2 linked regions of the Rhodovastum atsumiense genome follow. Each later gene encodes a partner of the first gene's protein in a complex. Links are inferred from orthologs where the notes say so. Each region holds a gene or a part of one and is shown in the gene's direction. Other genes may lie near its edges. The genes, in order: NBY65_RS25950 and lpdA.

Evidence for each region.
Region 2: the proteins of NBY65_RS25950 (region 1) and lpdA are in contact, whole or in part, in a crystal structure (PDB 1EBD), measured with the Geobacillus stearothermophilus proteins. The link is inferred for Rhodovastum atsumiense from one-to-one orthologs. Residues at the interface, in WP_033016211.1 of Geobacillus stearothermophilus: Ile130, Ala131, Met132, Pro133, Arg136, Arg140, Glu141, Asn155, Arg157; in WP_049624544.1 of Geobacillus stearothermophilus: Pro340, Ser341, Asp344, Tyr345, Arg403, Asp406, Val408, Glu431, Ala432, Gly433, Asp438.

Annotation. Positions count from the first base shown.
Region 1 is NZ_OW485601.1:5,749,248-5,764,178, reverse strand. The notes cover bases 6,518-9,382. They hold NBY65_RS25950 (dihydrolipoamide acetyltransferase family protein), read left to right. Parts: upstream 6,518-7,272; coding sequence 7,273-8,493; downstream 8,494-9,382. Other genes in these bases: pncA (bifunctional nicotinamidase/pyrazinamidase), read left to right, coding at 8,507-9,172; NBY65_RS25955 (alpha-ketoacid dehydrogenase subunit beta), read left to right, coding at 6,518-7,269. In the rest of the region: NBY65_RS25995 (cytochrome b), read left to right, coding at 1-62; NBY65_RS25990 (hypothetical protein), read right to left, coding at 133-342; NBY65_RS25985 (ABC transporter permease), read right to left, coding at 387-1,139; NBY65_RS25980 (ABC transporter ATP-binding protein), read right to left, coding at 1,136-1,948; NBY65_RS25975 (ABC transporter substrate-binding protein), read right to left, coding at 1,983-2,978; NBY65_RS25970 (DUF1491 family protein), read left to right, coding at 3,126-3,461; NBY65_RS25965 (OmpA family protein), read left to right, coding at 3,676-4,746; NBY65_RS25960 (thiamine pyrophosphate-dependent enzyme), read left to right, coding at 4,996-6,252; more of NBY65_RS25955, read left to right, coding at 6,256-6,517; cysE (serine O-acetyltransferase), read left to right, coding at 9,420-10,289; NBY65_RS25935 (phosphoadenylyl-sulfate reductase), read left to right, coding at 10,700-11,419; sulfate adenylyltransferase subunit CysD, read left to right, coding at 11,416-12,210; cysC (adenylyl-sulfate kinase), read left to right, coding at 12,227-14,128; NBY65_RS25920 (MFS transporter), read right to left, coding at 14,408-14,931.
Region 2 is NZ_OW485601.1:6,246,504-6,261,412, forward strand. The notes cover bases 1-2,843. They hold lpdA (dihydrolipoyl dehydrogenase), read left to right. Parts: upstream 1-496; coding sequence 497-2,191; downstream 2,192-2,843. Other genes in these bases: NBY65_RS28130 (sll1863 family stress response protein), read left to right, coding at 2,222-2,542; NBY65_RS28135 (hypothetical protein), read left to right, coding at 2,840-2,843. Outside these bases: more of NBY65_RS28135, read left to right, coding at 2,844-3,082; phbB (acetoacetyl-CoA reductase), read left to right, coding at 3,143-3,865; NBY65_RS28145 (acetyl-CoA C-acetyltransferase), read left to right, coding at 3,928-5,109; NBY65_RS28150 (PHA/PHB synthase family protein), read left to right, coding at 5,179-7,203; nikA (nickel ABC transporter substrate-binding protein), read left to right, coding at 7,517-9,097; nickel ABC transporter permease subunit NikB, read left to right, coding at 9,105-10,046; nickel ABC transporter permease subunit NikC, read left to right, coding at 10,043-10,894; NBY65_RS28170 (ATP-binding cassette domain-containing protein), read left to right, coding at 10,891-11,688; NBY65_RS28175 (ABC transporter ATP-binding protein), read left to right, coding at 11,685-12,506; pyk (pyruvate kinase), read right to left, coding at 12,612-14,108; gap (type I glyceraldehyde-3-phosphate dehydrogenase), read right to left, coding at 14,247-14,909. UniProt on the Escherichia coli protein: Lipoamide dehydrogenase is a component of the glycine cleavage system as well as of the alpha-ketoacid dehydrogenase complexes.

The DNA of each region.
Region 1 (14,931 bases):
TGGGCGTCGTCTATCACACTTACATGCGCCGCGACGGGCTGCTGCGACGCATGACCGGATGACGCGGCGACAGATTCACGACAGCCGGGACGCTGCCAAGGGCCGGAGGCCCTTGGATCCCGCGACGAAAAGTTACAGCGGCTTGTGGGCGCGCTCGATCAGGCGGCTGAAGAAGCCAGGCTTCTTCTCCGCGTCGGCCGCCTTGGCGGACTGGGCACGGCTGCGTGCCTCGTCCTGCTTCTCGCGGTCCTTCACGGAGAGCCACTTATCGAGGCTCATCCCGGCCTTGGCGGCCCGCTTTTCCTCATAGGCGCGCTGGCCTTCGCTCATTTGCTTGGTCATGGGGGAACCTCCGGCGCGCGTTCTGGCATTCCGGCCCGGCGGCATCAAGCCTCTCCGCGCCGGCGCAGCAACAGGCCGGCCAGCGCGCCGAGCGCCAGGTTGATGGTGATGCCGCTGGCCGAGAGCAGCACCAGGGCGGCGAACATCCGCGGCACCTGCAGCCGATATCCGGCCTCGAGGATGCGATAGGCGAGGCCCGAGGCGACGCCGCCCGCCCCGGCAACGATCTCGGCACTGACCGTCCCGACCAGGGCGAGCCCGCCGGAGATGCGCAACCCGGCGAGGAAATAGGGCAGCGCCGCCGGCAGGCGCAGCAGGCGCAGGGTCTGCCAGCGCGTTGCCCCGTTCAGCCGGAACAGGTCGAGCAATTCCGCCGGCGCCGCGGCAAGCCCCGCGGCGGTGTTGGAGAACACCGGGAAGAAGGCGATGATGGTGGCGCAGATCACCACCGAGGCGAACGGATCGCCCACCCAAACAATCACCAGCGGTGCGATCGCAACGATCGGCGTCACCTGCAATACCACCGTCCAGGGCTGGAAGGCGGCGCGGGCCAGCGGGCTGGCCTGCATCAGCAGGGCCAGGGCGACGCCAAGCCCGGCCGAAACCGCCAGCGCCACCAGGGTCACGCCGAGAGTGGACGCCAGCGAGGCCAGCAACAGCGACGGCGCGTCGAGGAAGGCGCCCAGGACCGCAACCGGACCGGGAACGAGATAGACCGGAACGCCGCTGGCACGAACGGCAATTTCCCACAGCGACAGGAACAGCAGGGCGAACAGCCATGGCGCGGCGCGGGTCACGGGCGGTCCTGCCGCCAGCCTTGACCCGCCCAGGCCGGCGCCGCGGCATGGGACGGGGCGAGGGGACCTTCGGCGGTGGGAATTTGCTGCAGGGCGTGTGTCACGTCGGCGACCAGGGCCGCATAGGCGGGGTCGAGCCGGGCTTCCGGCGAAGCGGTGAGCCGCGATTCGATCTCGGTGACGATGCGCCCGGGCCGTGGTGTCATCAGCACGATGCGCCGGGCGAGGAAGCAGGCCTCGTAGATCGAATGGGTGACGAACACCACCGAGCAGGACAGTTCGCGCCACAATGCCAGCAGGTCTTCCTGCAGGCCGTGGCGGGTGAATTCGTCGAGGGCGGCGAAAGGCTCGTCCATCAGCAGCAGGCGCGGGCGGCTGACCAGGGCGCGGGCGATCGAGACGCGCATGCGCATCCCGCCCGACAATTCGCGTGGCAGCGCCGCGGCGAAGCCGTCGAGGCCCACGCGCGCCAGGGCCGCCTGCACCGCCGGGCCTGCCGTCCCCCGCGCTACCCCGCGCAGGCGTAGTGGCAGGAACACGTTCTCCGCGGCGCTGGCCCATGGCAGCAGGGTCGCGTCCTGGAAGACAAAGCCGATTTCGCCAGGGGCTGGGGCCTGGCCGCCGTCCCAGTGGATGCGGCCGGCATCCGGCGCGTCCAGCCCGGCGATCAGGCGCAGCAGCGTCGACTTGCCGCAGCCCGAAGGGCCAAGCAGGGCCACGAAATCGCCCTGTTGCAGCCGCAGCGACGCATCGCGCAGCGCTTCGGTGCCGTTGGGGAAGCGGCGCCCGAGCCGCTCCAGCGTCAGCACGCGCGCCCGGCAGAGCGAAATGTGTCGCGTCGCATCACGGACGCCGGGTCTCCGTCCCGGCCGCGTGGTCGATGAAGCGCAGTGTATAGGCGCGCTTCCAGTCGAGGTCGGCGGGATAGAGCCCCTGGGCGGACATCGTGGTGAAGAAATCGGCCCAGCGCGCATCGGTCATCACGCCGATGCCACGGCCGGCGGCATCGCCGGACTCGAGAATCCCGTGCCGCTTCAGCGCCGCCCGGCCGTAGGCGAGCAAGGCCTCGGTCATTTCCGGGTTGTCCTTGCGGATCAGGGCATTTCCCGGTGCCGGATCATCCCCGAGATAGGACCGCCAGCCTTCGATCGAGGCATCGACGAAGCGTTGCACCAGATCGGGCTTTGTGGCGATCAGCCGATCCGAGGTGGCGAAGAGCTGCGCATAGCCGGAGAATCCGGCATCGGCGATCAGCAGCACCACCGGATCGAACCCGGCCTGCGCGCGGATGGAGAACGGCTCGGACCCGAGGAAACCCTGCTGGATCGCTCCCTTGTCGGCCAGGAAGGGCTGCAGGTTGAAGGTATAGGGGCGGATCTGGGCGTCGCTGTAGCCGAACCTGGCGCGCAGGAAGTTCCACCATCCGGACCGGGTATCGGCGCTGATCATGATCGGCCTGCCGCGCAGGGCCGGGAAACTGTCATGGCCCTGCCCGGGATGGGCGATCAGCACCGAGGGGTCCTTCTGGAACATCGCCGCGACCACCCGGAAGGGGATGGCTTCCTTCACGAAGTTGAGGGCGATGAAGCTGTTGGAGGCGATGGCGACATCCAGCCGCCCGGCGAGCAGCAACTGTGTCTGGTTCACGCCCGGGCCACCCTGGCGGATGGTCACGTCCAGGCCGTGCCGGCGATAGATGCCGTTCGCCAGCGCCTGATAGTAGCCGCCGTACTCGGCCTCGGCGAGCCAGTCGGTGCCGAAGGCGATGCGGTCATCGGCGCGGGCCGGTGCGGCCGCGCACGCCAGCCCGATCAGCAGTGCGGCCAGGTATGCCCTCATTCCGATCCCTCCGTTGCCCGTTGCGCGCCCAGGATGTTGCGCCGATCGGCCGGAATGCCAGTCCGATCCTGCCGCCGCGTCCGGGGATTGCCAACCCGAAGGGGAAGAGGCTCATCTGCGCGGCATGAGCGACTCGGTGCGTCCGTCATGAGCATGCCGCGGGTGAAGGTAGGACTTTGGGTGCAGATGGCGCTGCGGCTGGGCCACGCCGATGGCCGCTACGGCGCGGTGCTGCGCCGGGGCGACGAGGATGCCGGCGGCGTGCTGGTGGTGCTGCGCGGACGCCAGGGGCTGTCCGTGCTGTCGCAGATCCGCACCGCCGAGGGCGAGGCCGCCTGGATCCGGGCGACCGGCCCCGTCGCGGTGGAGCAGGCAGTGGCCGACGCCTACATCGAGCGCCAGGTCCGGCGCGACCCCGATCTCTGGGTCCTGGAGTTCGAAAGCCCCGATCTGCTGCCGCCTTTCGACTGCAAGATCGTCTGACGGGGAGAAAGGCGGGCATTTTCACCTTTTGGTCCGATCGGGTGGCGAAACCTTCGGGTTGAAGCGACGTTCCGCTTCCCGTATCGGTCACTGTTGCGTCCTGGCCACAGCTTCGCTACCGCAGGGCCGCTCGCGGAGGCGTACAGTGTCCGGGAGCGGGCCGACTCGCAGTTTGGCTCCATATGGCACGATGCCCTCGACCGGATTGGACAGCATGAAGCGCGCTTTGCTTGCCACCACCCTGATCGCCCTCCCGCTCGCCGCCCGGGCGCAACCCATCGAGGGGCTTTATGTCGGTGGCGGCGCCGGCGCGAACTGGCTCGAGCAGGAGCGCATCCGTAGTTCCACCGTGGGCGGCGTGTCGGTACGACTGCCGGGTGACCAGCGCCTGAACTTCGACCCCGGCTTCGCCGCGGTCGGCAGCGTCGGCTGGGGCTTCGGCAATGGCGTGCGGCTGGAACTGGAAGGCAGCTACCGGCGCAACGGGGCCAACAAGGGCAGCGTGCCAACCGGCGTCACGGCGCTCGGCGGCGACCAGAAGACCTATGGCGCCATGGCGAACGTGTTGTTCGACATGGATATCGGCTCGCCCTACGTGTTCCCCTACCTGGGCGCCGGCGCCGGCTATCAGTGGCTCGAGCAGCGAAGCTGGCAGGTCGCCGGCGGCACGCAGCAATCCTGGTCGGGCACCCAGGGTGGTTTCGCCTATCAGGCGATCGCCGGCACGGCGTTTCCGGTACCCTGGGTGGTCGGGCTCTCGGCGACGCTGGAATACCGGTTCCTCGGCGTGAACGGGAAGCAGGGCTATTCCGGCCCGGGCGGGTTGCACGTCATCACCAGCGACCAGCACAACCACTCCGCGCTGGTCGGGTTGCGGTATGCCTTCAATGTCACGCCGCCGGCCGGCGCGGTGGCCCCGGTGCCCGCGCCGGTCACGGCGCCGGCCCCCGCGCCGACGCGCAGCTACCTGGTCTTCTTCGACTGGAACAGCGCGGCGCTGACCGATCGGGCGCGCCAGATCGTGGCCGAGGCGGCACAGGCGACCACGCGCGTGCAGGTGACGCGCATCGAGGTCGCCGGCCATGCCGACAAGACCGGCACCGCGGCCTACAACCAGCGCCTGTCACTGCAGCGGGCCGAGGTGGTCGCAGCGGAGCTGGTGCGCAACGGCGTGCCGCGGCAGGCGATCACCGTGCAGGGCTTCGGCGAGACCCGCCCCCTGGTGCCGACCGCCGAGGGCGTGCGTGAGCCGCAGAACCGGCGGGTTGAGATCGTCCTGAAGTAAAGGCCAGGGCTCCGCCCTGGACCTGCCAAGGGCCACAAGGCCCTTGGATCCCGTTCGCGCTGCGCGGCACAGAGTCATGGGTTCCAAGGGCGAAGCCCTTGGTGGAGGTCCAGGAGGCGAAGCCTCCTGGTGGGGTTTGGGGCAACGCCCCAAGATCAAGCCTGCGTGAAAAACGCGAATTGAGCGGGAGGTTTCCCGCGTGATGCGCACCTCTCCCGATGCGGCAACGGCTGATCGAGGGAGGAGCGCATGGACGGGCCGGACCGGAACGCGACGCCCGAGGGCGGGGCAACGCCGCGCCTGCACTTCCCGGAGCCGCCGGCCCGGCCGGGCCAGCCGCCCGATTTCTCCTGGGTGCAGGTGCCGCCCGCCGGCGCCGTGCCACGCCCTGACATCGACGTGCATCCGCGTGAGACGCAGGACCTCGCCAACCTGTTGATTCGCGTGCTTGACGAGGCCGGGGAGGCGGTCGGCCCCTGGGATCCCGGCCTGGATGCCGAGACGCTGCGCCGTGGCCTGCGGACCATGTTGCGGACCCGCGCCTTCGACGAGCGGATGGCCCGGGCGCAGCGCCAGGGCAAGACCTCGTTCTACATGCGCTGCACCGGCGAGGAAGCGGTCGCGGTGGCGCAGGCGATGGCGCTCGATCCGCGCGACATGACCTTCCCCACCTACCGCCAGCAGGGCATCCTGATCGCGCGCGGCTGGCCGCTGGTGGAGATGATCAACCAGATCTTCTCCAACCGCGGCGATCGGCTGAAGGGCCGGCAACTGCCGATCCTCTATTCCAGCAAGGAGGCCGGGTTCTTCTCGATCTCCGGCAACCTGGGCACGCAGTTTCCGCAGGCGGTGGGCTGGGCGATGGCGGCGGCGCTGAAGGGCGACGACCGCATCGCCGCGGGCTGGATCGGCGAGGGCGCCACCGCCGAGGGCGATTTCCACAACGCGATGACCTTCGCGGGCGTCTACCGGGCGCCGGTGATCCTGAACGTGGTGAACAACCAGTACGCCATCTCGACCTTCCAGGGGGTGGCGGGCGGCGAGGGCGCCACCTTCGCCTCGCGCGCCGCCGGCTACGGCATCGCCGCGCTGCGGGTGGACGGTAATGATTTCCTGGCGGTCTACGCGGCTTCCCGTTGGGCGGCGGCGCGGGCGCGGGGCAATTTCGGCCCCACCCTGATCGAGCATTTCACCTATCGCGCCGGCCCGCATTCCAGCAGCGACGATCCCGCACGCTACCGCCCCGCCGCCGAGGCCGCGTCCTGGCCGCTCGGCGACCCGGTGGCGCGGCTGAAGGCGCACCTGATCGCGCGCGACGCATGGTCGGAGGAACGCCACACCCAGGCCGAGGCGGAAGCGGCCGAAGAGGTGCGCGTGGCCTATCGCGCGGCGGAGGCGAACGGCACGCTGGGCGAGACGGAGCACGATCCCGCCACGCTGTTCGACGACGTGTTCAAGGAGATGCCCTGGCACCTGCGCGAGCAGCGCGATGCGATGGAGGGCTGAGCGATGCCGGCGATGACGATGGTGCAGGCGCTCAATTCGGCCATGGACGTGATGCTCGCGCGCGATCCGGACGTGGTGATCTTCGGCGAGGATGTCGGCTATTTCGGCGGCGTGTTCCGCTGCACCGAGGGGCTGCAGAGGAAGCACGGCCCGGCGCGCTGCTTCGACACCCCGATCGCCGAGGCCGGCATCATCGGCGTCGCCGTCGGCATGGGGGCGTACGGGCTGCGGCCGGTGATCGAGATCCAGTTCGCCGACTACATCTATCCGGCGACCGACCAACTGGTTTCCGAGGCGGCGCGGCTGCGCTACCGCTCGGCCGGGGATTTCACGGCCCCGATCACCGTGCGCGCGCCCTGCGGCGGCGGCATTTTCGGCGGGCAGACGCACAGCCAGAGCCCGGAGGCGATCTTCACCCATGTCTGCGGGCTGAAGACGGTGATCCCGTCCAATCCCTACGACGCCAAGGGCCTGCTGATCAGCGCCATCGAGGACGACGACCCGGTCATCTTCTTCGAGCCCAAGCGCCTTTATGGCGGTCCCTTCGACGGCCATCCCGAGCGGCCGGCCGTGCCCTGGGCGGGGCATCCCAGGGCCGAGGTGCCGGAGGGCTATTACGCGGTGCCGCTCGGCCAGGCGGCGGTGGTACGGGAGGGCGAGGACCTGACGGTGCTCGCCTATGGCACCATGGTGCACGTGGCCCTGGCGGCGGTGGCGGAAAGCGGCATCGACGCCGAGGTAATCGATTTGCGCACGCTGATCCCGCTGGACATCGAGACCATCACCGCCTCGGTGCGACGCACCGGTCGTTGCGTGGTCGTGCACGAGGCGACGCGCACCGGTGGCTTCGGCGCGGAACTCTCGGCGCTGGTGCAGGAGCATTGCTTCCACCACCTCGAAGCGCCGATCGAGCGGGTGACCGGCTGGGACACGCCGTATCCGCACGCGCTGGAATGGGCCTATTTCCCGGGGCCGCACCGTGTTGCCGCCGGCATGCGGCGGGCGCTGGAGGGCTGAGCCATGGGGCGCTTCGTCTTCCGCCTGCCCGATATCGGCGAGGGCATCGCCGAGGCCGAGCTGATCGCCTGGCATGTCCGGCCGGGCGATGCGATCGCCGAGGACGCGCCGATGGTCGAGCTGATGACCGACAAGGCGACGGTGGAAATTCCCAGTCCGCGCGCCGGGACCGTGGTTTCGATGAAGGGCGCGCCGGGCGAGCGGATTCCCGTGGGCTCGGAGCTGATCGTGCTGGAGGTGGAGGAAAAGCCGCAGCCGGCGCTGGCGCAATCCAGGCCGGCGGCAGCGATGGGGGAGGCGTCCCCGGCCAGGAATGTGGGCGTCGATGGGCATGAGGCCAGGGCTCCGGTGGCGACGCTGCCCGCGTCGGCGGCGCGCGTGCTGGCAGCGCCGGCGGTGCGGCAACGCGCCCGCGCCCTCGGCATCGATCTGCACGGCATTGCCGGCAGCGGACCGGAAGGGCGGGTCACTCATGCCGATCTCGACGCACATCTGCGCGACGGCGCAGCCCTCCCCACGCCACTCCGCACGGAGGTCGAGGACCTGCGCCTGACCGGGTTGCGCCGGCGCATCGCCGAGCGGCTGGAGGAGTCCTGGCGCCGCATCCCGCATTTTTCCTATGTCGAGACCATCGATGTCGGCGCGCTCGAGGACCTGCGCGCGGACCTGAATGCGCGCCATCCCGGCCGGCCGCATCTGACGCTGCTGCCCTTCCTGCTGCGGGCCCTGGTCGGCGCGATCCGGCGCGTGCCGCAGGTGAATGCGCAGTACGACGACGCGGCCGGGATCCTGCGCCGCCATGCCGCCCTGCATGCCGGCATCGCCGTGCAGACGCCGGGCGGGCTGATGGTGCCGGTGCTGCGCCATGCCGAGGCGCTGGACCTCTGGCAGGCTGCCGCCGGCATCGCCCGGCTCGCGGCGGCGGCGCGCGAGGGCCACGCCGGGCGCGAGGAGCTGAGCGGTTCGACGCTGACCATCACCAGCCTCGGCCCGCTCGGCGGCATCGTCAGCACGCCGTTGATCAATCCGCCGGAAGTGGCGATTGTCGGGGTCAACCGCATCGTCGAGCAGCCGGTGGTGCAGGGGGGAGGAATCGTGGCGCGACGGATGATGAACCTGTCGTGCTCCTTCGATCATCGCGTGATCGATGGCTGGGACGCGGCGACCTTCGTGCAGGAGGTGAAGGCGCGGCTGGAACAGCCGGCCGCGCTGTTCATGGAATAAGGGGAGAGGGATGATGGCCGAGCGCATCCGCATCGATCCGGTCACGGACGCGTTGCTGTTGGTCGATGTCCAACCGGACTTCATGCCCGGTGGCGCGCTGGCGGTCCCGGACGGCGATGCCGTGCTGCCGGTGATCAACCGCCTGCTTGCCGGGCCGTTCCGGCATGCGGTCGCCACCCAGGACTGGCACCCGCCGGGGCACGCCTCCTTTGCCAGTGCCCACCCGGGGCGGGCGCCGTTCGAGACGGTCGGCGCGCCGTACGGGCCGCAGACGCTGTGGCCCGATCATTGCGTGCAAGGCAGCCCGGGGGCGGCCCTGCATAACGGGCTCGACCAGGCGCGCATCGAATTGATCCTGCGCAAGGGCTGGCATCCTTCGGTGGACAGCTACTCGGCTTTCCGCGAGAACGACCGCACCACCTCGACCTGCCTGGATGCCTGGTTGCGCGCGCGCGGGTTCCGGCGGCTGTTCCTGACCGGGCTTGCTACGGATTTCTGCGTGGCCTGGTCGGCCGAGGACGCGGTGGCGCTGGGATTCTCGGTGGTGGTGATCGAGGATGCCTGCCGCGGGATCGGCCTGCCCGCGGCATCCGGCCACAGCAGCATCGACATCGCCCGCGAGCGGCTGCAGCGCACCTTCGGCGTTCCCTTCGTGACCAGCGACCTGCTGGCAACCTGATGGCGAGGCGCGCGGCCCGGATCGTTATCCCACCGCGATGAGAGCATGCGCCCGGCGGCATCTCTCGCATTCGGGCAATTCGCTTGTCGGTGGCGTGGTATGGACATAAGCGAAACATCGCGGCCGGCCCGGAAGTGAATCTTTACCCGGCCTCGCTTGCGCCTTCCGGTGACCGCACCGACATAGCTGCGCCATCGCCACCTCGCTCACCCGCCCTGCACAGCCCCTCAGGCAGGAGACCTCGCCAATGCCGCGTCCGACCCTCGGCCACCTGACCCTGGTCTCCCGAAACCCGCAGGATCTGCAGGAATTCACAGATTCCCTGTGGTCGCGCCTGCGGCAGGAAGCGGAGGAGGCCTATCATTGCGCCCCCCAGCTCGCGCCGCTGTTTCTCGATTCCATCATCAACCAGCCCAGTTTCGAAGGCGCGGTGGTGCATCGCGTCGCCTCACGCCTGAAGAACGACGTGATCTCCCTGCCGTTGATCGTGCAGGCCTTCCATCGCGCGCTGGCGGCGGATCCGGCGATCGGCACGGCGGTGCGCGCGGATATCACCGCGGTCTACGAGCGCGATCCGGCCTGCGAACGGTTCATCGAGCCGTTCCTGTATTTCAAGGGGTTCCACGCCATCCAGGCGCATCGCCTGACGCACTGGCTCTGGGGCAACGGCGAGCGTGATTTCGCGCTGTATCTGCAGAGCCGCTCCTCCGAGGTGTTCCAGACCGACATCCATCCGGCCGCCCGGTTCGGGCAGGGCATCTTCCTTGACCATGCCACCGGCCTGGTGGTGGGCGAGACCGCCGAGCTGGAAGACGATGTCTCGATGCTGCAGAACGTCACCCTCGGGGGCACCGGCAAGGAGGCGGGCGACCGCCACCCCAAGGTCCGCCGCGGCGTCATGATCGGGGCGGGGGCGAAGGTGCTCGGCAACATCGTGGTCGGCGAGAACGCCCGCATCGCCGCCGGCTCGGTGGTGCTGCGGCCGGTGCCCGCCCATGCGACCGTCGCGGGGGTGCCGGCGCGGGTGATCCGGACGGAAACGCCGGATCGGCCTTCCCAGACCATGGACCAGATTCTGCGGGATCTGTCGTACGAAGCGTTCAATTACACGATCTAAACACGATCTTAATCGCGACCTCCGGCGGCACTGGTATAAGTATCAAGCACGCCAATATGGCGTGAGATGAATCGCCGGCCCCACGGTTGATCCGCCGCGTGCCCTTTGTCGGGGCACGCGGCCGAATGGCTTTATCACGTGTGCAACCAACTGGCCGGACGGTCAGCGGGAGGTCAGCCTGTGTCCTTGTCATTGGGCCGGGAAATCGGCGCGCCTCGCCATCACGCGCGAGCGATGCATGGCCGTCATGAATTGCAATAAGATAACGTAAAACATGCTTGAATGACAAAATTACAACGTACATTTTGCGGTCAGGTTCACCGCGCCGAAGGTCGGGGGGCATCGTGACGACATTCCATGCCCGCGCGCTACAGCCGGTCGATCCGCTTTTCCCGAAGGCCGGGGCTGCCATCGACCTCCTGCGCGAGGCCATCGTGCGCACCCACCATGGCCACATCGCCGTGGTTTCATCCTTCGGGGCCGAATCCGCGCTGCTGCTGGCCCTGGTCGCCGGGATCGATCCCGGCTTGCCGGTGCTGTTCCTCGACACCGGCAAGCATTTTCCTGAAACCCTCGCCTATCGCACGCAGCTCGTTGCGCGACTCGGCCTGACCGACCTGCGGGTGGTGCAGCCGGACGCCGCCGCCCTGGCCCGGATCGATCCGGACGGCACGCTGCATCGCTTCATCCCCGATGATTGCTGTGCGCTGCGCAAGGTCGCGCCGCTCGAACACGCGCTGGCGCCGTTCGATGCCTGGATCAGCGGGCGCAAGCGCTACCAGTCAGCCGGCCGGGCCGTGCTGCCGCTGCGCGAAGAGGTGGATGGCCGGGTCAAGCTCAATCCCCTGGCCGAATGGAGCGCGGCCGAGATCGCCGCCGAGATCCGCCGGCGCGACCTGCCGGCGCATCCGCTGGTGGCGCGCGGCTTTCCCTCGATCGGCTGCGCCCCCTGTACCCGCGCCGTGGGCCCGGGCGAGGATGTCCGCGCCGGCCGCTGGGCCGGGTCGGGCAAGACCGAATGCGGCATCCATCGCTCCCCGGCCTCGCGGCGCCCCGACCCACAGCCGGTTTTCCCCCAGCCAATCCCCGCTTCTCCTTCCGCGACCCCAGCCACCGGAAATGAGCCATGACCGATCTCGATCACCTCGAAAGCCAGAGCATTTTCATCCTGCGCGAGGCGTACCGGCGCCTGCGCCCGCTCGGGCTGTTGTGGTCGCTCGGCAAGGATTCCAACGTGCTGGTCTGGCTCGCGCGCAAGGCGTTCCTGGGGCGGGTGCCGTTTCCGGTGCTGCATGTCGATACCGGCCGGAAATTCCCGGAGATGTACGCCTTCCGCGACCGCTATGCCGTCGAATGGAGTCTCGACCTCCGCATCGGTGGCTGCCCACCGGTCGATGAGATCGATCCCACGCTGCCGCCCGCGGCGCGCTCGGCGGCGCGCAAGACCGTGGGCCTTGCCAACCTGATCGAGCGGGAACGCTTCGCCGGGGTGATTGCCGGCATCCGCCGCGACGAGCAGGCGACGCGGGCCAAGGAGCGGGTGTTCAGCCCGCGCGGGGCCGGGCATCGCTGGGACGTGCGCAACCAGCCGCCGGAGTTCTGGGACCAGTTCGTCGCCCCGGTCGAGCCGGGGGCGCATGTGCGGGTGCATCCGCTGCTCGCCTGGCGCGAGATCGATGTCTGGCGCTACATCGAGCGCGAGGGCATCCCGGTGGTGGACCTTTATTTCGCCCGCGACGGCCGCCGCTACCGCTCGCTCGGCGACCAGGACATCACCCAGCCGGTGGTGAGCGAGGCCACCACCATCGCTGAGATCATCGCCGAGCTGCAGGCTACGCGCGAGGCCGAGCGCGCCGGCCGCGCCATGGACCATGAATCCGAGGACGCCTTCGAGCGCCTGCGGATCGCCGGCTATCTCTGAGCGGGAGAACAGGCAGATGTCCGAGGCTCCCGCGGTCGAGGCCGTCACGGTCCCGCCGCCGACCGCGACGACACCGATCGTCATCGTCGGCCATGTCGACCACGGCAAATCGACGCTGATCGGTCGGTTGCTGTACGACACCGGCAACCTGGCGGAAGGCCGGGTCGATGCCGTCATCGCCTCCAGCGAGCGGCGCGGGTTGAAGGTGGAATGGTCGTTCCTGCTCGACAGCCTGCAGGCCGAGCGCGACCAGGGGGTGACGATCGACAGCACCCGCCTGCCGTTCGTGCTGGATGGCCGGCCCTTCGTCATCGTCGATGCGCCCGGCCACCGGCAGTTCCTGCGCAACATGGTCACCGGCGCCGCCGGGGCCGGTGCCGCGGTGCTGGTGGTGGACATCGCCGAGGGCGCGCAGGAGCAGACCCGCCGCCATGCCGTGCTGCTGCGCCTGATCGGTGTGCGGCACGTCATCGTGGTGCTCAACAAGGCCGACCTGCTCGACTTCGACCAGGACCGCATCGCTTCCGCCAGCAGCGCCGTCCTGGCCCTGCTCGAGCGGCTGGAAATCCGCCCGGTGGTGCTGATCCCGGCCTCGGCGCGGCATGGCGACAACGTGGCCGCGCGATCGGAGCACACGCCCTGGTACGAAGGACCGACGCTGACCGAGGCCCTGGCGCAGGTGCCGCCGCTGCCCTCGCAGGCGGAGGGGCCGCTGCGCCTGCCGGTGCAGGACGTCTATCGGTTCGATGACCGGCGGCTGGTGGTCGGGCGGATCGAGAGCGGCCGGCTGAAGGTCGGCGATGCCGTGGTGGTCGGCCCGCACGGCACGCTGGCGCGCATCGCCGCGATCGAAGGCTGGCACACCAATCCCCAGATCGCCGCCGTCGCCGGCCAGTCGGTGGCGCTGGTGCTGGAACCCGACGTGGTAGTGGATCGCGGCGACCTGCTGCATCCGCCCGGCCAGCCGCCGCTGCGGGCGGCGCGGCTGCGCGCCCGGCTGTTCTGGTTGCGGCAGGAGCCGTTGCGGGTGGGTGAATCCTTCCGCCTGCGGCTGGCCACCGCCGAGCACACGGTGACGGTGGCGGCGATCGAGTCCGTGCTGCAGATCGAGGACCTGACCGAACACCCCGCCGACCACGTGCCGCCCGAGGGCTTCGCCGAGATCACGCTGGCGGCCCCGGAAGGCGTCCTGTTCGATCCCTTCGCTGCCGCCGGCGCCGGCGGGCGCGGCGTGCTGGTGGACCGTCACCAGCAGATCGTCGGCGGCGCCCCGCTGCTCGGCCCGGCGCCGCTCGCCGTCGCCGCGCCCTCGGTGTTCCCGGTCGACAGCGCGGTCAGCACCTGGGAACGGGCGCAGGCGAAGGGTCACCGCAGTGGCGTGTTCTGGATGACCGGCCTGCCCGGCGCGGGCAAGAGCACGATCGCGCGCGCCACCGAGGCATTGCTGTTCCGGCACGGCCTCGACGTGGCGGTGCTGGACGGCGATACGTTGCGGGCGCGGCTGTCGCGCGATCTCGGCTTCTCGCCGGCCGACCGGCACGAGAACGTGCGCCGCGCCGCCGTGGTGGCGCGCATGATGGCTGATGCCGGGATGGTGGTGCTGGTGGCGCTGATCTCGCCGCGCGCGGTCGACCGGACACTGGCCCGCACGACGGTGGGCGAAGGGTTCCACGAGATCCATATCCACGCCGACCGCGACACCTGCGAACGGCGCGATCCCAAGGGGCTGTATGCGGCGGCGCGGGCGGGCAAGCTCGCCGGCTTCACCGGCATCGATGCGCCCTACGAGATCCCGGAGGCGCCCGATCTCGTCGTCGATACCACGGCGGGCAGCGCGGCGCAGGCGGCCGAGCGCCTGGCCGCCCATATCGAGGGCAAGCTGATGTTGCCGAGCGCCCGCGCGGTAAAGCGGTCCTGAGGTCTTTCGCGGTTCAACATGACCTGCCACCGCCGGGGCGCCGATCCGGGCCGGAACCGGTCGGATGCGCCGGCGGTGGCAGTGCGCGGACACTCCGGCGGGCGCGAGAGAGAGGGGAACCGCCGGTTGTCGCCAGGAATGCCGCGACCCGGTCGGGCGGACCCGGGCCGCGGCGCTCCTGCAAGATCGGGCCGTCATCGTGGCCGACGCCGAAGTCTTTACTGCTATTGCGACTGACTCGCAATAGCATTTCGACAGGGTGCCGTCCCGCTCGCACCTTCAGGGGCGCGGCGGTGCGGCCCCGATCCGTTTGACCGGGGCGATGGCCAGCAGCACCAGGCACAAGGCGATGTTGATCCCCGCCGCCGCGCACAGCAGCAGGGTCGTCGCGACGGGGCCGACCTGCGCGATCAGCACCGTCCCGATCGCCGGCGAGGCCGCCTGCGCCAGCAGGGCAGGCGCCGCCAGTTGCCCCATCAGCGCCGCGTAGCCCTCCCGGCCGAACAGCGCGAGCGGCACCGTGCCGCGGGCGATCGAGCGGACGCCGTTGCCGCCGCCGTACAGTACCAGCCCGGCGGCCATCACGCCGGCGCCGCCCATCAGCATGGCCAGACCCGCCGACACCGCCACCATGGAGACCAGCAGGCTCCAGAGCGGGTGGTGGTGCCGGCCGAACGTGGCCTCGATCACGCGGGCACCGACCTGGGCCGGCCCGATCAGCATGCCCAGCCCCACCGCGGCGGCCAGGTCCAGGCCCCGCGCCTGTACCAGGGTGATCAGGTGCACCGACACCACCGTGGTGA
Region 2 (14,909 bases), 490 kb from region 1 along the record:
AATGCCTCGCTCGGCCCGGACAAGGCCAGCCTGATCCTCAAGCGCTACACCCATATCGGCGTCGCCGTGGACACGCCGGAGGGGCTGGTGGTCCCGGTGATCCGGGATGTCGACCGCAAGGGCATCATCGAACTCAGCCAGGATCTTGGCACGACCTCGAAGAAGGCCCGTGAAGGCAAGCTGAGTGCCGCCGACATGCAGGGAGGCTGCTTCACCATCTCCAGCCTCGGCGGCATCGGCGGCACCACCTTCACGCCGATCGTCAACGCGCCGGAAGTGGCGATCCTGGGCGTGGTGCGGTCGCGCATGGCCCCGGTCTGGGACGGCACCGCCTTCCTGCCGCGACTGATGCTGCCGCTGTTCGTCTCCTACGACCACCGCGTCATCGACGGGGCACTGGCGGCCCGCTTCGCCCGCCATCTCTGCAACTCGCTCGAGGATGTCAGGCGCCTGGTGCTGTGATGCAGCCAATGCTTCAGGAGGGAGCGACGCGAGGATGACGGTGGAAATCACGGTCCCGGATATCGGCGACTTCAAGGACGTGCCGGTCATCGAGGTGCACATCGCACCGGGCGCCCAGGTGAAGGCGGAGGATCCGCTGATCACGCTGGAATCCGACAAGGCCACCATGGACGTGCCGGCGCCACGGGCGGGCACGATCGGCGAGGTGCGGGTCAAGGTCGGCGACCGTGTGTCGCAAGGCAGCGTGATCGCCTTACTCGACAGCGAGGAAGCGGCGGCCCCGGCCCCGAAGCCGGCCGTGGCAGCGGCGAAGGGCGACCACCATGCCGAGGTGCTGGTGCTCGGCGCCGGACCGGGGGGCTACACCGCCGCCTTCCGTGCCGCCGATCTCGGCCGCAAGGTCGTGCTGGTCGAACGCTGGTCCTCGCTCGGCGGCGTCTGCCTCAATGTCGGCTGCATCCCGTCCAAGGCGCTGCTGCATGCGGCCAAGGTCATCGAGGAAACCCAGGAGATGGGCCATGCCGGCCTGCGCTTCGGCCGGCCGGAGATCGACCTCGACCGGCTGCGCGACTGGAAGGACGGCGTGGTGAAGCGCCTGACCGGCGGCCTGGCGGGACTGGCGAAGCAGCGCAAGGTCAGCGTGGTCAGCGGCACCGGCAAATTCACCGCGCCGAACCAGGTCACGGTGAACGGCGGCGACACCACGCCGGTCACCGTCTCCTTCGACAGCGCCATCATCGCCGCGGGATCGGAGCCGGTGACCCTGCCCTTCATCCCGCATGACGATCCCCGGGTCATCGACAGCACCGGCGCGCTGGATCTGCAGGACGTGCCGAAGCGCCTGCTGGTGATCGGCGGCGGCATCATCGGGCTGGAAATGGCGACGGTGTACCACGCGCTCGGCAGCGCGGTGACGGTCGTGGAACTGATGGACCAGCTGATCCCCGGCGCCGACCGCGACCTCGTCACCCCGCTCGGCAAGCGCCTGGAGAAGCGCTACGAGGCGATCCACCTGAAGACCAGGGTGACGAAGGTGGAGCCGACGCCGGACGGGCTGGTGGCGCATTTCGAAGGCGCCAAGGCCCCACCCTCCGCCAGCTTCGACCGCATCCTGGTCGCGGTCGGCCGCCGCCCGAACGGGCGCGGCATCGCCGCCGAGGCCGCGGGCGTGGCGGTGGACGAGCGCGGCTTCGTGCCGGTGGACCGGCAGATGCGCACCAACGTGCCGCACATCTTTGCCATCGGTGACATCGTCGGCCAGCCCATGCTCGCCCACAAGGCGACGCATGAAGGCCGGGTCGCTGCCGAGGCCGCCGCCGGCCGGAACAGCCATTTCGACGCCAAGGTGATTCCCTCGGTCGCCTATACCGATCCCGAAATCGCCTGGGCCGGCCTGACCGAAACCGAATGCAAGGCGAAGGGCATCCCATACGGCAAGGGCGTGTTTCCCTGGGCGGCGAGCGGGCGGTCACTTTCGCTCGGCCGCGACGAGGGCATGACCAAGCTGCTGTTCGACGAAGCCACGCACCGCGTCATCGGCTGCGGGATCGTCGGCCCCAATGCCGGTGAACTGATCGCCGAAGCGGCGCTGGCGATCGAAATGGGAGCGGATGCCGAGGATATCGGCCTGACCATCCATCCGCACCCGACCCTGTCGGAGACGGTGGCCATGGCGGCGGAAGCCTTCGAGGGCACCATCACCGATCTCTACCTGCCGAAACGACGCTGACCTCAGCGCAAACAAGGGAGCAAACGGACCATGACGCTGCAACAGGAATTCGCCCAGCAACTGGAAGGCCAGATCGCGGTCTGGCAGGGACAGATCAAGGAGTACCAGGAGCGCCTGACCCAGGCGGGCTCGGATGCCCGCGCCTCCTATGAAAAAATGGGGGCGGAAGCCCGCACCAATTACGAGCGCGCGGTGCAGACCATGCGCGACAACGTCGAACAGGCCAGCCGGCTGCTGGCGCAGGCACGGCAGGCCCAGGAAGCCGCCTGGCAGGACATGCGCACGGCACAGCAGCGGGCCTTCGAGCAACTGCAGAAAGGCTGGGCGGACGCGCTGTCGCGCTTCGGCTGATCCGCCTGCATCCGCAACGGCGGCCGGGAGGGATCCCGGCCGCTACAGGAACAGCATGCCGGAACCAATGACGAGGGGGAAACCAGGCAATAGCCGTCGCCATCGGATGCCACGGCGTCGGCATGCTGCACTTGCTCAGTCAGTCGGACCACCCGGCCGCCCCGCGCGATCGCCATCTTGTGAACGCCGACCTGCATGCCCGTGCGCATGGGACCGGTCCGGCGGCGTGACGCCGGTGGCAGGCCATCTCCCCGCAGGGTCCGGATCATCCCCGAACCGGCACAAGATTGCCCCGGGATGCCGGTTCCTGGATTTCTATTGCTTGTATTTAACCAGGAATATTCTACCTTTGGTAGCCAGCGCAGTTTTCCGGTCGGGGGAAGCATGATGATCGAGGGATATTTCGCTCGGTTGATGTACCGATCCCTTTACAAAATGGAAGAAGCTGCGATGCATGGCGCCGCGACGACGGCATCCGGCGTCCTGGCAGGGGGCCTGCCCGGCCAGATCGGGATGCATGTCAAGCTCCAAAATAAGTAACGATCCGTAAGGGGCACCGCCATTCCATGCGGTGTCGAAGTGAGGAAGGAAAGAAGTAAGATGGCACGGGTAGCATTGGTGACGGGCGGCCAGCGCGGCATTGGCGCTGCGATCAGCGAACACCTGCAGCGGGCCGGCCGCACGGTGGTGGCCAGCTACGCCGGCAACGACGCTGCGGCCCAGGCCTTCACCGAGCAGACCGGCATTCGCTGCTACAAGTTCGACGTCGCCGATTACGAGCAATGCGCCGCGGCGGTCAAGCAGATCGAAGCCGAAGTCGGCCGGATCGAGATCCTGGTCAACAATGCCGGCATCACCCGTGACGCCACCATGAACAAGCTCTCGCGCGACGCCTGGGACGCGGTGATCGACACCAATCTCGGCTCCTGCTTCAACCTGTCCAAGCTGACCTGGGACGGCATGCGCGCCGGCAAGTTCGGTCGCATCGTCAATATCGGCTCGGTGAACGGCCAGGCGGGGCAGTACGGCCAGGTCAACTACGCCGCGGCGAAATCCGGCATCCACGGCTTCACCAAGGCGCTGGCGCAGGAAGGCGCGCGCTACAACATCACCGTCAATGCCATTGCCCCGGGCTATGTTGACACCGACATGGTGCGCGCGGTGCCGGAGGAAGTGCTGCAGAAGATCATCGGCCGCATTCCGGTGGGACGGCTCGGCCGGGCCGAGGACATCGCCCGTGGCGTCGTGTTCCTCACGTCCGATGAATCCGATTTCATCACCGGCTCCACCCTCTCCATCAACGGCGGCCAGCACATGTACTGAGCCCGGTCACCGCGACCATGTAACTTTGGCTGATCCCTGTTGCGAGCTTTGGGAAACGATCCATGACCGACATCGTCATCGCCTCCGCCGCCCGCACCCCGGTCGGCAGCTTCAACGGCGCCTTCGCCACCCTTCCTGCCCATGCGCTCGGCAGCATCGCCGTGAAGGCCGCCATCGAACGCGCCGGCATCCATCCCGGTGAAGTGGACGAGGTCATCCTCGGCCAGATCCTCGCCGCGGGGGCGGGCCAGAACCCGGCCCGCCAGGCTTCGGTCGCCGCGGGCATCCCCGTCGAGCGCACCGCCTTCGGCATCAACCAGCTCTGCGGCTCCGGCCTGCGCGCGGTTGCCCTCGCCGCCCAGCAGATCGCCACCGGTGATGCCAGCATCATCGTCGCCGGCGGCCAGGAGAGCATGACCCAGGCGCCGCATTGCGCACAGATGCGCGTCGGCACCAAGATGGGTGACCTCGCCCTGATGGACACGATGCTGAAGGACGGCCTGTTCGATGCCTTCCAAGGCTACCACATGGGCACGACCGCCGAGAACGTCGCCACCAAGTACCAGCTCACCCGCGCCGAGCAGGACCAGTTCGCCGCCGACAGCCAGCGCAAGGCCGACGAGGCGATCAAGGCCGGCCGCTTCCGTGACGAAATCGTCCCGGTCACGGTAAAGGGCCGCAAAGGCGACGTGGTGGTCGACACCGACGAATACCCCAGGCCCGAAACCACGCTCGAGGTGCTGCAGAAACTGCGTCCGGCCTTCAGCAAGGACGGCACCGTCACCGCGGGCAATGCCAGCGGCATCAACGACGGCGCCGCGGCGGTCGTGGTCATGAGCGCCGAGGAAGCGCGCCGGCGCGGCATCGAGCCGCTCGCGCACATCGTCTCCTGGGCGACCGCGGGCGTCGATCCCTCGATCATGGGCACCGGGCCGATCCCCTCCAGCCGCAAGGCGCTGCAGAAGGCCGGATGGGATGTCGGCTCGCTCGATCTCATCGAGGCCAACGAGGCATTTGCCGCCCAGGCCTGCGCGGTGAACAAGGAGCTCGGCTGGGACACCGGCAAGGTGAATGTCAATGGCGGCGCCATCGCGCTCGGCCATCCCATCGGGGCTTCGGGGGCGCGCGTGCTGACGACCCTGTTGCATGAAATGCGGCGGCGCGATGCAAAACGTGGCCTGGCGACGCTGTGCATCGGCGGAGGCATGGGGATTGCCATGTGTCTGGAACGGCGCGCCGCGTGATGACAGACTAGCCCTGCCTGCGCCGCCGCGGTCACGCGGCGGCGCCACCAACCGGACAGGGAGGCAACGATGCCGCATGAGCAAGGTCCCGACGACCGTCGGCCGAAGCCGACAGCACGGCAGACGGGCAACGACACGCATCCCCCCGAAGGCCGGGCCCCCGGGAGGCAGGACCCCGCGAGAGCCGGCGGCCCATCCGCGCATATCCCCGGTTCGGACGTCATGTTCGGCCTGTGGACATCCTTCCTCGATTCAATTCCGGGCCCGGTACCGCCCGGCCAGCCCGATGCGGCCCGCGCCTGGTGGCAGATGACGCCGGATGCCCTGCAATCGTTGCTTTCAACCGGCATCGAGCAAATCAACCACATCCTCTCGAACGATCCGCTGCTGCGCACGATCGACCAGACATGGAACGCCAATCCGCTGCGCGACATCGTGCCGGTGGACTGGGGCGAGGTCGCACGCGCGCTGCGCATCGTCTGGCTGCGCGGCATGGGACGCCCGGAGACGGCGCTCGCATCGGTTACCGAACTCAACATGCGGCTCTGGCAAACGGCTCTCGCCACCTGGAACGAAGCGGGACAGCGCTGGCTGGAAGCGGCCTCCGGCCCGATCCCCGCCGCCCCGAAACCAACCGACAAGCGCTTCGCCGCACCGGAATGGCAGCTCAATCCCGCTTACCGCGTGCTGAAGGAAGCCTATCTGCTCGCCTCGGACTGGTTGCTGAAACAGGGCGAGGCCAACGACCTCGACGAAGCCGAGCGCCGGCGGCTAACCTTCCATCTGCGCCAGTTCATCGATGCCGCCAGCCCAACCTTGATGCTGTTCTCCAATCCCGCCGCGCTGCGCCGGATCATGGAGACCGGCGGGCTGAGCCTGGTCGAGGGCACGCGCAACCTCGCCGATGACCTGCGGGCCGGCCGGCTGAGCATGGTGGACGCCACCGCCTTCGCGCCGGGACGCAACCTGGCGCTCACGCCCGGCAAGGTCGTCCATCGCAACCGGCTGATGGAACTGATCCAGTACACCCCGAGCACGGAGCAGGCGCACCAGGTGCCGCTGCTGATCGTGCCGCCCTGGATCAACAAGTACTACATCATGGACATGCAGCCGAAGAACAGCATGGTCCGCTTCCTGGTCGCGCAGGGCTTCACGGTCTTCATGATCTCGTGGAAGAACCCCGACGCGTCGATGGAAGACATCACCATCGAGGACTACATCGGCCTCGGCCCGATGGAAGCAAGTGACGTCATCCGCGACATCACCGGCAGCCAGACCCTGAACACCATGGGCTACTGCATCGGCGGCACGCTGATGACGATCCTGCTTGCCCTGCTCTCGGCACAGGGGGACAAGCGCTTCACCTCGCTGACCCTGATGGTGTCGCTGCAGGATTTCACGCGCGTCGGCGACACCGCCGTGTTCATCGACGAACCGGCGATCGAGCTGATCGAGCAGCAGATGATGGAACGCGGCTACCTCGACAGCCGCGCCATGTCGAACATGTTCAACCTGCTGCGCTCCAACGACCTGATCTGGTCGAACGTGGTCAACAACTACCTGATGGGCGAGAAGCCGGCAGCCTTCGACCTGCTCTACTGGAACAGCGACGGCACCCGCATGACCCGCGCCGCCCATAGCTGGTACCTGCGCAACACCTACCTGGAGAACAACCTGATGGTCCCGGGCAAGGTCACGCTCAAGGGCCAGCCGATCGACCTTGGCCGCATCACGCTCGATCTCTACGCGGTCGGCGCCGAGAAGGATCACATCGTGCCCTGGGATGCCGCCTGGCGCGTCACGCAACTGGTCGGCAGCAAGGTGCGCTTCATCCTGGCGTCCTCGGGCCATATCGCCGGCATGATCAACCCGCCGGGCAGCAAGGGAAACTACTGGACCAACGACGCCACCCCGGCCCCGGCAACACCGACGACCTGGCTGCAGGGCGCGACGAAGCACGACGGCACCTGGTGGACGGACTGGACCTCCTGGCTCGCCGAGCGCTCGGGACCCAGACAAGCCCTGCCCACGCTGGGCAACGCCACGCATCCACCGCTGCACGATGCCCCCGGAACCTACGTTCTGGAGAAATAAGGAAACAGGGCGGACGTCATCGCACGCCCCCCAGGAAGAGCAGCGCGCCAGGAGGCCCCACCTCCTGGCCTTCCCTTCCCCCAGGCGCAGTCGGGCCTGGCATCATATATTTCCTAGTCAGCAATAATGCCGCCTGCACATCAACGTAGGGTCGGCGGCAATTGTGCATGCATCTGCAAATATCCGTGTGGACACTCTCGCCGTCGTGATGGTAGGATTTTTTCAGAATTCGTCACACCGCTGACGTCGTTGTCGTCTTACACGGGGGCATCCCGGCGATGGGGCGCGGCGGTTCGTTCCGTGGAGGCATCCCGTGCTTCGCCGTTCCTTGCTGGCCAGCAGCGCCGGGCTGGCTGCGCTTGCCTGCCTGCCCGCTTCTGCCACCGCGTCCCGATCGACAACGGTTTCCGTCGCGTGGCCAGTCAATGTCGGTCCCCTGAACCCGCATCTCTATTCGCCCAACCAGATGTTCGCACAGGCGATGGTCTACGAGCCGCTGGTCCGCTACGTCGAAGGCGGGCGGATCGAGCCATGTCTGGCAACCGCCTGGACCATCGAGGATGATGGCCGCAGCTACGTCTTTCGCCTGCGCGAGAACGTGCGCTTCACCGATGGGGTGGCGTTCGACGCGGCCGCGGTGAAGGCCAATGTCGATGCCGTGCTCGCCAATCGGCCGCGGCACCAGTGGCTGGACCTGATCAACCAGATCGAGGGCCTCGATGTCCTCGACGCCATGACGATCCGCCTGCGGTTGCGCAACCCCTATTACCCGACCCTGCTGGAACTGGCGCTGGTGCGGCCGCTGCGGTTCCTCTCCCCGGCGGCGATCCCGCCCGGGGGCAACACCGCCGCCGGAATTGCCGCCCCGATCGGCACCGGCCCCTGGAAGCTGGCCGAGACAGTGCGGGGCGAGCGCGACGTGTTTCTGCGCAACAACGCCTATTGGGGGGATGCGCCCCAGGTCGAGCGCCTGGTGATCAAGGTGGTCCCCGATCCGACCACGCGGGCGCTGGCGCTGCAGAGCGGCGAGATCGACCTGCTCTACGGAACCGACCTGCTCGACAGCGACGCGTTCCGCCGTCTCTCAGCGGACCCACGCTTCACGGCGGCGATTTCGCCCCCGCTCGCCTCACGGCTGCTGCTGCTCAATTCGGGCCGGGGGCCGACCACCGATCCCGTCGTACGCTGGGCGATCCTGCATGCCGTCAACCGGCCGTCGCTGGTGCGCAACATCCTGCTCGACAGCGAGCCGGTCGCCGAAACCCTGTTCGCGCCCAATTTTCCCTACACCGACGTGCCGCTGGAGCCCTTCGCCTTCGACCGGGCCAGGGCCACGCGGTTGCTCGACGAGGCCGGCTGGAGCTTGCCGGCGGGCGGCAAGGTCCGCACCCGCCAAGGGCAGGCATGCAGCCTCGATCTCGCCTTCATCGGCACGGAAGCCCTGCAGAAGGCCATCGCCGAAACGGTCCAGGGCGATCTCGCGCGGGTGGGCATCGCGGTGCGGCTGATCGGCGAGGAAGCGAGCAGCTTCTATGCACGGCAGAAATCCGGCGAATTCGGCATGATCTTCGGCGACACCTGGGGCGCCCCGTACGATCCGCATGCCTTCATGGCCTCGATGCGGACACCCTCCCACGGAGACTGGCAGGCGCAGCGCGGCCTGCCGATGAAAGCCGAGATCGACCGCCGGATCAGCGAAGTACTGGTCGAAGCTGACGACACGAAGCGGCGTGCCGAGTATGCGTGGCTGCTGCGGACGCTGCACGAGCAGGCGGTTTACCTGCCGATCTCCTATCTCGCCAACAAGCTGGTGATGCGCAGGACGCTCGGCCGCATGCCGTTCGGCCCGACCCGGAACGAGATCCCGTTCGAGCGTCTGGCGCTCGCGGGCTGAGGCACCGATGTCGGGATTCATCCTCCGGCGCGTGCTGTCGCTGGCGCCGCTGCTGCTGATCGTCTCGCTCGCGCTGTTCCTGATGCTGCATCTGGGTCGGGGCGATCCGGCCATGGATTACCTGCGCCTGTCGCAGATTCCGCCGACCGACGCGGCGGTGGCGCAGGCACGCACCGAGCTTGGCCTCGACCGGCCGCTCGCCGTGCAGTACCTGAGCTGGCTGGCCGGCGTGGTGCGGCTCGATTTCGGCGTCTCCTGGGTGACACGGCACCCGGTGCTCGAAGATATCGCCACCTTCCTGCCGGCGACGCTGCAACTGGCCGCCGCCGCGCTGGCGCTGACGATTGTCCTTGGCGTGCCGCTTGGCGTCGTCGCCGCGCTGGCGCGCAATCGCTGGCCCGATCACCTGACCCGGGTGGTCGCCTTCCTTGGCGTGTCGGTGCCGAATTTCTGGCTTGGTTACCTGCTGATCCTGTTGTTCGCGGTCACGCTCGGCTGGCTGCCGGCGATGGGCCGCGGCGGCCCCGAGCACCTGATCCTGCCGGCGATCGCGACGGCGGCGATGTCGGCCTCGATCATGCTGCGGCTGGTGCGCAGCAGCGTGCTCGGGCAACTGGGCAACCGGCATCTGGTGTTCGCGCGGGCGCGCGGGTTGAGCGAGCGCACGGTCATCGGGCGCCATGTGCTGCTGAATGCCATGATCCCGCCGCTCACCGCGATCGGCCTGCATATCGGCGAGCTGCTCGGCGGCGCGATGGTGGTGGAAGTGGTGTTCGGCTGGCCCGGCGTGGGGCGCTATGCACTGCAGGCGATCTCCAACCGCGACTTCCCGGCGCTACAGGGCTTCGTGGTGGTGATGACCATGATCTACGTGATCTGCAACCTGGTGATCGACATCGCCTATGCCTGGATCGATCCCCGCATCCGCCTGGGACGCACCCTGACATGACCGGACAGGCCGGGACCGAGCGTCCCTGGATCATGTGGATCGGCCTGGGACTGGTCGGGCTGCTGGCGGCGGTGGCGTTGCTGGCGCCGTGGATCACTCCGTTCGATCCGACCGAGGTCAATCCGGAAGCGCGGCTGCTGGCCCCCTCGGCACAGCACTGGCTGGGCACCGACCATCTCGGCCGCGACCAGTTCGCGCGCGTCGTGTTCGGGACCCGCACCTCGCTCGGCGCGGTCGCGCTGATCTTCGCGCTGGTGCTGACGATCGGCAGCATCGTCGGTGGCATCGCCGGTTATTGCGAAGGGATCGTCGATGCCGTGCTGATGCGCACCTGCGACGCCTTCATGACCATTCCCACGCTGGTGCTGGCGTTGTTCCTGATCGGCGTGCTCGGCACCGGGATGACCAATGTGATCATTGCCATCACATTGTCGCACTGGGCCTGGTACGCGCGGCTGGTGCGTGGCCTCACCCTGGAACTGCGCCAGCGCGGCCACATCGCCGCGGCACGGGTGGCCGGGGGATCGCGGACGGCAATCCTGATCCGGCACATCCTGCCGGCGATCGCCGGGCAACTGGTGGTGCTGTCCACGCTCGACCTGGGCCACTGGATGCTGCATGTCGCCGGGCTGTCCTTCCTCGGCCTGGGGGTGGCGGCGCCGACCCCCGAATGGGGCATCATGATCAACGATGCCCGGCCCTTCGTCTGGACGGCGCCAATGCTGATCCTGGTACCGGGGGCCGCGATCCTGGTGACCGTCATGGCGTTCAACCTGCTGGGCGACGCCGCGCGCGACCGGCTCGATCCGACCCTGGCCGGGCCCGCAACGGGAGGGCACGAGCATTGAGCCCGCCTGATCTCGCCCTGCGCGGCCTGCGGCTGGAAACGGGATCGCCCGCCTCCCCGGTGGTGCTGGTCGATGGCATCGATCTCGGCATCACCCGTGGCCGCGTGCAGGCGCTGGTTGGCACCAGCGGCGGCGGCAAGAGCCTCAGCACGCTCGCCCTGCTCGGGCTGCTGCCACGCGGCGTGCGGCGCAGCGCCGGTAGCATCAGCCTCGATGGCGTGGAGCTGACCGAGGCGGGCGTCGTCGCGCTGCGCGGACGCACGGTCGGGCTGGTGCAGCAGAACCCCACGGGCTGCTTCAATCCGATCGTGACGATCGGCCGGCATTTCCAGGAAACGCTGGCCCTGACCGGAACAGGTGCGCGCGCCGCACGGGCAACCGCGGTGGCGCGACTGGCGGAGGTCGGGTTCGATGCGCCGGCCCGGCTGCTGGAGCTTTATCCGTTCCAGCTCAGCGGGGGCATGTTGCAACGGGTGGCAATCGCCCTGGCACTGGCCTGCGATCCGCCGTTCCTGGTCGCCGACGAGCCCACCACCGACCTGGATCTGGTGGTGCAGGCGCAGATCCTCGATCTGCTGGACGGGCTGCGCCGGCATCGCGGCATCGGCATCCTGCTGGTGACGCACGACCTGTCCGTGGTGGCGCGGCTGGCCGACGAGGTGGCAGTGCTCATCGAAGGGCGCATCGTCGAATCCCGTGATGCCCACGGACTGTTCGCCACACCGCGCGATCCCTGCACCCGCGCGCTGCTGGACGTGCATTTCGCGCTGCAGCCGGAGGCACTCTGCGCATGAGTCTGCTGGAACTGCGGCAGGTTGATAAATCGTACCGGCAGGGCGGCCTGTTCGGCCCGCGCGAGGCGGTGCGTGTGCTCGATCGTGCCTCCCTTGATGTGGGCCGCGGTGAATGCGTGGCGTTGCTGGGCCCCAGCGGCGCCGGCAAAAGCACGCTCGCGCGCATTGCCCTCGGCCTGGAGTGGCCGGACAGCGGCGAGGTCCGTTTCGACGGCATGCCGTTGCTCGATGATCGGGGACGGATGGCGGCTGCCACGCGCCGTGCGATCCAGGCGGTATTCCAGGACCCTTACGGGGCGACCAGTCCGCGATTCTCCGCCTTCGAGGTGATTGCCGAGCCGCTACGCTATGCGGGCCTCTCCGGGGCACCGTTGCGGGCCCGTGTCCGGGAGCTGGCGGAACAGGTGGAGCTTGATCCCGGTGCGTTGTCGCGGCTGGCGCATCGTTTCAGCGGTGGCCAATTGCAACGGCTGTGCATCGCGCGGGCGCTGGCGTTGCAGCCGCGGCTGCTGGTGCTGGATGAGGCGGTGAGCAGTCTCGACCTGACCACGCAGGCGCGAGTGCTGGCACTGCTGACGGGGCTGCGCCGCAGGCATGGCGTGGGCTTTCTCTTCATCACGCATGACCTGCGGCTGTTGCGCGGGTTCGCGGACCGGGTCCTGGTGATGGAAGATGGCCGGCCGGTCGAGGTGGATGATCCGTTCGCGCCGGAACCGGCGATTCCGGCGCTGGCACGGCTGCAGGCAGCCATGCTGCCGGCAAGGCCAGGGCTTCGCCCTGGACCCAGCAGGGGCCACAAGGCCCCTGCACCCCAATAGCGCTGCGCGGCAAAGAATGGGATCCAAGGGCCTTATGGCCCTTGGTGGAGGTCCAGGAGGCAAAGCCTCCTGGTGGGGTGTGGGGCAAAGCCCCACCGCTGCCCCTTACGGGGCAGCGCGCACGATACGCAGGGCGTCGGTGCCGCCGGCCTGACCGAACTGCTTGCCGGCAAGCAGGACGATATCGGCGGAGATCGTGACGAGTCCGGCCTGTGTGACCAGTCGAACCACGCTGTTGACCAGGTCGGCTTCGGTGCGGGTTTCCGGCGAAGCGGCGGCGTACACGCCCCACACCACCGCGAGCCGGCGCGCCGTCGCCGCGTCCGGCGTCAGGCTGATGACGGGTGCCTCGGGCCGTTCGCGGGAAGCGCGGAGCGCGGTGCTGCCGGAAGCGGTAAAGGCGCAGATCGCCGCGGCACCGATGGTATGCGCCACCTGCCGCGCCGCTGCCGCGAGGGCGTCGGCGGTCGAGCGTTCCGGCGCGGGCCGAGACGCCTCGATGATCGCCCGCCAGCCCGGATCCTGCTCCACCCGGGCGACGATGCGGTCCATGATGTTGACGGCTTCGTAAGGGAACTGCCCGGCCGCGGTCTCGGCCGAGAGCATCACCGCATCCGCCCCGTCGAATACGGCGGTCGCCACGTCGGAGGCTTCGGCGCGGGTCGGCGCGGGGGCAGTGATCATGCTTTCCAGCATCTGGGTCGCCACCACCACTGGCTTGCCCGCCTGCCGCGCGGCGCGGACGATGCGCTTCTGTGCCAGTGGCACTTCCTCGGGCGGCAGTTCGACGCCGAGGTCGCCGCGCGCGACCATGATCGCATCCGACAGCCGCACGATCTCGTCGAGATTCTCCAGCGCCTGCGGCTTTTCCATCTTGGTCATGATCCAGGCGCGGCCGGCGGCGATCGCGCGGGCTTCGGCGACGTCCTCGGGGCGCTGCACGAAGGACAGCCCGATATAGTCGACGCCGTGGTCGAGCGCGAAAGCGAGGTCCTCGCGGTCCTTGGTGGTCAGCGCCGGGATCGGCAGCACCACGTCGGGGACGTTGACGCCCTTGCGGTCGGAGAGCGGGCCGCCGACGGTCACCTCGGTTTCCAGCATGTCGTCGCGCTTGCGCACCACGCGCAGGCGCAGCTTGCCGTCATCGAGCAGCAGCGTGGTGCCGATGGCGGCGGCCTGGATGATTTCCGGATGCGGCAGGTTGACGCGGGTGGCATCGCCCGGGGTCGGGTTGAGATCGAGCTGGAAGCGCTGCCCGGTCTGCAGTTGCACGCGCCCGCCGGCGAAGCGGCCGACACGCAGCTTCGGCCCCTGCACGTCGGCGAGGATGCCGATCGGGCGGCCGAATTTCTGCTCCAGCTCACGGATCATGACGATCCGCTGGCGATGATCCTCGTGGCTGCCATGGGAGAAATTGAGCCGGAAGACGTCCGCGCCCCCCTGGAACAGGCGCGCCAGCACCTCCGGGGTCGAGCTTGCCGGCCCGAGGGTGGCGATGATCTTGGTGCGGCGATGACGGCGGAAGCGGCCGCGTTCACCGACGCCGGCGAATCCGCTCTCGGGCAGCGGGCGGGCCAGGCTGAGGGGGGAGCTGACGTTCATGATGGTGTTGCCTCTCGCGATGCTGCCGGACGAGCGAAAGCGCCTCCACGCTGGCCGTTGCCGACCGGCGCGATCGCGTGCCGATGCTGATTTGTTGTTGTGGCGGACGGCGCCATGGCGGCGCCGTCCCGTGCTGCTCTACAGGCTGCCCAACAGCGCGGCGGTGTCGCCCATGCGGTTGGAGAAGCCCCATTCGTTATCGTACCAGCTCATGACCCGGACCAGCCCGCCATCGACGATCGCGGTCTGGCTCGCGTCGAAGGTGGAGGATTCGGGGACATGGTTGAAATCGGCGCTGACCAGCGGCGCCGTGTTGTAGCCAAGGATGCCCTTCAGCTCGCCTTCGGCAGCCGCCTTCAGCGCCGCGTTGATCTCGGCCTTGTCGGCCGGCTGGCGCGTCAGCACCACGTCGAGCGAGACCAGGGAAACGTTCGGCGTGGGCACGCGGATCGAGCTGCCGTCCAGCTTGCCCTTCAGCTCCGGCAGCACGAGGCCGACCGCCTTCGCCGCCCCGGTGCTGGTCGGGATCATCGACAGCGCGGCGGCACGGGCCCGGTGCAGGTCCTTGTGCAGCGTGTCGAGCGTCGGCTGGTCGCCGGTATAGGAATGGATCGTGACCATGTAGCCGCGCTCGATGCCAAAGGTCTCGTGCAGCACCTTGGCGACCGGGGCGAGGCAGTTGGTGGTGCAGGAGGCGTTCGACACCACGGTCATGTCCGGGGTGAGCACCTTGTGGTTCACGCCATAGACGATGGTGGCGTCGACCCCATCGGCCGGGGCGGAGACCAGCACCTTGCGCGC